Linked DNA regions of Bradyrhizobium diazoefficiens. The protein of the gene in region 2 interacts with the protein of the main gene of each other region in a pairwise test. Links are inferred from orthologs where the notes say so. Each region holds a gene or a part of one and is shown on either strand. Other genes may lie near its edges.

What was found. Proteins that work in one complex are often made in the same cells at the same time.
Region 1: the proteins of JJB99_RS20560 (region 2) and JJB99_RS14285 interact in binary tests that used the Escherichia coli proteins (3 or more experiments, as listed by UniProt). The link is inferred for Bradyrhizobium diazoefficiens from one-to-one orthologs.

What each region holds. Positions count from the first base shown.
Region 1 is NZ_CP067100.1:3,039,348-3,042,385, forward strand. Bases 58-3,023 are described here. They hold JJB99_RS14285 (2Fe-2S iron-sulfur cluster-binding protein), read left to right. Parts: upstream 58-1,363; coding sequence 1,364-1,684; downstream 1,685-3,023. Other genes in these bases: JJB99_RS14275 (negative regulator of septation ring formation), read right to left, coding at 58-418; JJB99_RS14280 (Hpt domain-containing protein), read left to right, coding at 815-1,189; JJB99_RS14290 (acyl-CoA thioesterase), read right to left, coding at 1,721-2,191; JJB99_RS14295 (NAD(P)/FAD-dependent oxidoreductase), read left to right, coding at 2,374-3,023. Also shown: more of JJB99_RS14275, read right to left, coding at 1-57; more of JJB99_RS14295, read left to right, coding at 3,024-3,038. UniProt on the Escherichia coli protein: Ferredoxin are iron-sulfur proteins that transfer electrons in a wide variety of metabolic reactions. Although the function of this ferredoxin is unknown it is probable that it has a role as a cellular electron transfer protein.
Region 2 is NZ_CP067100.1:4,322,962-4,325,964, forward strand. Bases 69-2,999 are described here. They hold JJB99_RS20560 (HesB/IscA family protein), read right to left. Parts: upstream 1,774-2,999; coding sequence 1,363-1,773; downstream 69-1,362. Other genes in these bases: fabA (bifunctional 3-hydroxydecanoyl-ACP dehydratase/trans-2-decenoyl-ACP isomerase), read left to right, coding at 95-625; JJB99_RS20555 (TfoX/Sxy family protein), read right to left, coding at 725-1,159; JJB99_RS20565 (SUF system Fe-S cluster assembly protein), read right to left, coding at 1,823-2,194; JJB99_RS20570 (cysteine desulfurase), read right to left, coding at 2,191-2,999. Also shown: more of JJB99_RS20570, read right to left, coding at 3,000-3,003. UniProt on the Escherichia coli protein: Is able to transfer iron-sulfur clusters to apo-ferredoxin. Multiple cycles of [2Fe2S] cluster formation and transfer are observed, suggesting that IscA acts catalytically.

The sequences.
Region 1 (3,038 bases), 1.3 Mb from region 2 along the record:
GGCCCATGGCGGCCTGGATCGAGGGCAGGAAGCCGACCGTCAGCGCGGCGCAGGCGGCGAGCCAGACGCCGGCGAAGATGGTGGCGAAGGTGTAGACGCTGCGGGCAGGGCGGCCCTTCTGAAGCGCCTGGAGCAGCTGGCCGATGGTCTCGCGGTCGTCATTGGCGGGGCGGCGCGCGGCGCGAGGCTCCTCGACCGGATCGAATACGGTGGCGCGCTCATTGGCGGCCGGGCGCGGCTCGAAGGTCGGCTCGTCGAAGCTCGGGGGCGCGGGCGGCGCCACCGGAGGGGCCGTTTCGTTGCGCATCGTGGCGTTGCGGCTGGTGTCCGCAGCCGTGTCGCTGATGTTGAGGGCTTCCTGGATCGCAGAAAGCGCGACTTCTGTGGGGTCTTTGACCTTTTTCGGAGTGTTCGCCATGTTCAGTCCGAGCCCTCGTTACTTGTACGCGTCCCCCGCGAGCCCTGCGCGCTACGCAAGCCCACAGACCGGATCATGCCGCTTGCGCGGATCTCCGAGCCGTCCCCACCCGGACGGCTTGTCCGCTAATTTCCGCAACATCCTATTGGCAGAGCGTCGCGAATGAAATGCCTGCGATTAAGACAATCTTAATCATCGTTAACAGGATCGCGCTCTAACGCCTTAGCAATAAATGCAATTCTCCACCGAACTTGACGGATTGCGGCAACTTTTCGTCAATAAACCGGCGGAATTACGTAAAACGGCGCGAACATTTCGTTAACCATTTTCATGCTTGGGTGGGGCGAACTTACCGCCGGAGCGGCGGAACCATCGCGCGATGCCGGGGCCTGCGCCATGACGCCTGAACTGCAACGGATGGACTGGATGCCCTCGCCCCCGCTTGCGCCCATCGACAGCCCGCTCGACCTCGACCACCTCTCCCGCATGACGTTCGGCGATGCCGAGCTGGAGCAGGAAGTGCTCGCGATGTTCGCTGAGCAGGCGGTCCGCCTGGTGGCCGCGATGACCGCGTTGCCGGCCGAGTCCGGCGCGCTGGCGCACAAGCTCAAGGGCTCGGCGAGGGGGATCGGCGCCTTTGCCGTCGCCGATGCTGCCGCCAGCCTCGAGATGGCGATCCGGACCGGCCACGACCGGCCGCACGCCTTCGCCGCGCTGAAAGAGGCGGTGGCCGAGGTTCGCGCCGCCATCGCGGCGATCCTCAAGCACTAGGCCCGACGACCCCATCATGCGGGGGCCTTGCGCATTGGCCTTCTGTCTGGACACATTTTTAGCACGCGAGGCGGGGTCCACTTCGCGCGAAAACGCTATAGCGCGGCCCTGACCGACCCGTTATAGGACAGCCCGGATACTCCTTTTCCCAACATCGCGGCAGCACGAGCACACATGGCCAAGATTCACTTTGTCGACCACAAGGGCGAAACCCGCACGGTGGAAGTCGAGAACGGCGCGACCGTGATGGAAGCCGCCATCCGCAACAGCATTCCCGGCATCGAAGCCGAATGCGGCGGCGCCTGTGCCTGCGCGACCTGCCATGTCTATGTCGACGAAGCCTGGCGCGAGAAGGTCGGCAGCCCGACGCCGATGGAAGAAGACATGCTCGACTTCGGCTTCGACGTGCGTCCGAATTCGCGCCTGTCCTGCCAGATCAAGGTCTCCGACGAACTCGACGGGCTGGTCGTCGCGACGCCTGAACGCCAAGCCTGATCCTCAAAGCCTGATCCTTATCAAGCCTGATCCTCATTACGACGCACGCGGTGGCGCGACCTCGATGCCGCGCTTGTGCCAAGGTTTCAGCTTCTCGACGACTTCGGGAACGAGCGGCGTCGGCCGCCGCGTTGCCTCGTCGATCATGACGCCGACCGACGTCGCAGACGCGATGCATCTGCCTTCGGAGAACACCACCTGCTCGAAGGTCACCGACGTCCGTCCCAGCTTCACGACGCCGAGGCCGAGCTCGATCGTATTCGGCCAGTGCAGCTCGGCGCGGAAATGGATGTCGAGCCGCACCATGATCCAGGCGAGGCCCGGCGGGGTCAGCCCGTATTCGGGACGCTTCATCAGCGTGACGCGGCCGGTCTCGAAATAGGTGGCGTAGACCGCGTTGTTGACGTGCTGGTTGGGATCGAGATCGCCGAAGCGGACATTGTCACTGAGGCGAAACGGATAGTCCTCAAGGCGTGGCGTCATATCGAGGCGGCTTGGTGCGTTCACCGGTTGATCTCCGTCATAGCGCAGCCCGTTACAGCCCAGTTATCCTGACCCGGCAAGTGGGCGCGGCCGCGGGGCGCTCCCGCTTTTATGCCTTCCCTGATCCATCCCCGTTGGCTAGACAGGCAGGGTCACCTCTGCCCACCGGGCGCCGTCCAACCGATAAAGATCGATAAAGAGACGACATGAGCGACGTGATCAAAACCGATGTGCTGATTATTGGCGCCGGCCCGTGCGGCCTGTTTGCCGCCTTCGAGCTCGGCCTTCTCGACATGAAGGCGCATTTCGTCGACATCCTCGACAAGGTCGGCGGCCAGTGCGCCGAGCTCTATCCGGAAAAACCGATCTACGACATTCCCGGCATCCCGCAGGTGTCGGGGCAGGGCCTCACCGACGCGCTGATGGAGCAGATCAAGCCGTTCCACCCGACCTTCCATCTCGGCGAGATGGTGGAGACGGTCGAGAAGATCGGCGATCCCGCCTTTCGCTGCACCACCGACACCGGCAAGGTGTTCGAATGCAAGGTGGTGGTGATCGCGGCCGGCGGCGGCTCGTTCCAGCCGAAGCGTCCGCCGGTGCCGGGCATCGAGGCTTATGAAGGCACCTCGGTGCACTATGCCGTGCGCAAGATGGAGGCGTTCCGCGACAGGAACGTGCTGATCGTCGGCGGCGGCGATTCCGCGCTCGACTGGACGCTCAACCTCCATCCGGTTGCGAAGCGCATCACGCTTCTGCACCGCCGCGACGAATTTCGCGCCGCGCCCCACAGCGTCGAGCAGATGCGGACGCTGGTCGCCGGCGGCAAGATGGATCTCAAGCTCGGTCAGGTCACCGCGCTGTCAGGCGCCGA
Region 2 (3,003 bases):
GACATTCCAATACCGCGAGCGACATCTTCTTCGCCGCCTCAAAAACCGCGACACACTTTTCCCGGTCATGCTCTAACTGCGAGGACTTGCCGTCTTGCCAAACCCGCATGATTTTCACGCGCCGCAGCCGTCCTACACCAGGGACGAACTGCTGAGATCGAGCGAAGGCGGCTATTTCGGACCGGGCAACGCCCAACTGCCGGCGCCGCCGATGCTGATGATGGACCGCATCACCGAGATCAGTCTGGATGGCGGCGCATACGGCAAGGGCCACATCGTCGGCGAGCTCGACATTGTGCCGGACCACTGGTTCTTCCAGTGCCACTATCGCGGCGATGCGATGATGCCGGGAAGCCTGGGTCTGGATGCGATGTGGCAGATGGTCGGTTACTGGCTCGGCTGGTCGGGATCACCGGGCAAGGGCCGCGCGATCGGCGTCGGTGAGGTCGAGGCGACGGGCGCCATCACACCGCAGACGCGCGCCGTGCGCTACGAGGTCGCCATGCGCATGGTTCGGCGCGGCAAGCTGGTGCTGGGCATTGCCGATGGCCGTGTGCTCGCCGATGGTGTCAGCGTGTTCGTGGCGAAGGACATGCGGGTTGGCCTGACCAAGGCCGTGGATTGATGTTCAACTGCCGTAAGGTGTGCAAAGGCGCAAGCGCCGTGCCCACGATTTCTCCAACACTGTTGTCCTGAATGGTGGGCACGCTGCGCTTTGCCCACCCTACCGCACCGCCCTCTTAGCCGGCCGCTTCTTGGCAACGGGCTTGTTCGCGGCCGCCTTCTTCGACGCCGCTTTCTTCATCGCCTTCTTCACAGTTTTCCCCTTCGGCCGCTTCCTCACCTTGGCGCGCTGGGCGGCGGCGAGCGCCGCCCTCGCCCATTGCGCAAGCTCTCCGGAATCGTCGAACAGGCGGGCCGGCAGCTCCCAATAGGAATTGACCGTCACCGTCTTGGCGCGGGTCGAATACTGGAACGGCCTCGAGCCTTCGGCTTCAAAGTCCGGGATGGTCACCTTGTCGGCGCGCAAAAACAAACCGGCACGCAAGGCGAGCGCGAAATTGGTGCCGTCGGCCGAGATGCCGTAGCCGGAGAACATCTTGCGAATGGTGACGGGGCCGAAATCGGCGAACAGGTCGATCAGGAATTCGCGGTCCATGGCCCCATCTCTCTCCCCGGCGTCGTCCCCGCGAACGCGGGGACCCATAACCACAGGAAGGAGTTTAGCGAAGACTGTTAGTCGTGCCAGCTCCGATACTGCCATTTCCCGCTGAAGACGGATCACGCGGTATGGGTCCCGGCGCCCGTGCGCAATTGCGCACTAGGCCGGGACGACAGCAGAATGCTTGGCGAAAGCCGGGCTTACCCGTCGATCTTGGCCGGCCGCAGCTCGACCGACTCGCCGCAGCCGCAGGCGGAGATCTGGTTGGGGTTGTTGAAGACGAACTGGGCCTGCATCTTGTCGGCCTTGTAGTCCATCTCGGTACCGAGCAGGAACAGCACGGCCTTGGGATCGACCAGGATCTTGACACCCTTGTCCTCGACGACCTCGTCGGTCGGGCGGACGTCATGGGCGTATTCGACCGTGTAGGATTGGCCGGCGCAGCCACCGTTCTTCACGCCGACCCGCAGGCCGACAATCTCGGAATCGGCGCGCTGGGTCAGCTCGGTGATGCGCTGGGCAGCGGCATCCGTCAGCCGCATCACCTGCGGGCGGGGCCGCCGCGGCTTGGGAGTGGATGCTGGTGTCGAGCCTGACGAGATCTGGGTCATGGTATTTATGTGGTCCGTTGCGGAGCGAATTCAATGCGAGCCTTGACCGTCACCACATGTTGAGGACGAGGCGGGCCTCGTCGCTCATGCGCTCGGGCGACCACGGCGGCTCCCAGACCACCTTGACGTCGACCACGCCGACGCCGGGGACGCTGGCAACCGCGTTCTCGACCATGGTCGGCAGCTCGCCGGCGGCCGGACAGTTCGGCGTCGTCAGCGTCATCTGCACGTCGACGGAGCGGTCGTCCTTGATCTCGACCTTGTAGATCAGGCCGAGCTCGTAGATGTCGGCCGGGATTTCCGGGTCGAATACAGTCTTCAGCCCGGCAATGATCTCACGGGTCAGCCGCTCGGTCTCCTCCGGCGGCAGCGCCGAATGAGTCTCCATCGGATTCGCTTTGATTTCGGCCGTGTCACTCATGCGAACAAATCCCGCGCCTTTAAAAGCGCCTGTGCCAGATGATCGACTTCTTCCCGCGTATTATACATGCCGAACGAGGCCCGGCAGGTGGCCGTGACGTTGAACCGCTCTAAAAGCGGCATCACGCAATGGGTGCCGGCGCGCACGGCGATGCCCTGGCGGTCAATCACGGTGGCGACGTCATGGGCGTGCGCGCCCTTGAGCTCGAACGAGATCACCGGGCCCTTGCCGCGGGCCGTGCCGATCAGCCGCAGCGAATTGATCTCGCGCAAGCGCTCCTGGGCGTAGGTGGTGAGGTCGTGTTCGTGGGCGGCGATGCGTTCCTTGCCGACCGAATTGACGTAGTCGATGGCAGCGCCAAGGCCGACAGCCTCGACGATCGCGGGCGTGCCCGCCTCGAACTTGTGCGGGGGATCGCCATAGGTGACGATCTCGCGCGAGACCTCGCGGATCATCTCGCCGCCGCCATTGTAAGGCCGCATCGCGACGAGATGATCGTACTTGGCCCAGAGCACGCCGATACCGGTCGGGCCGTACACCTTGTGGCCGGTGAAGACGTAGAAGTCGCAGCCGAGGTCCTGGACGTCGACCGGCAGATGCACCGCGCCCTGGCTGCCGTCGACCAGCACGGGAATGCCGCGGGCGTGGGCTAGCCTGACGACGTCCTTGACCGGCACGATGGTGCCGAGGGCGTTCGACATCTGCGTGATCGCGACCAGCTTGGTCTTCGCGGTCAGCAGCTTCTCGAACTCGTCGATGAGGAAATTGCCTTCGTCATCGACGGGAGCCCATTTGATTACGGCGCCCTG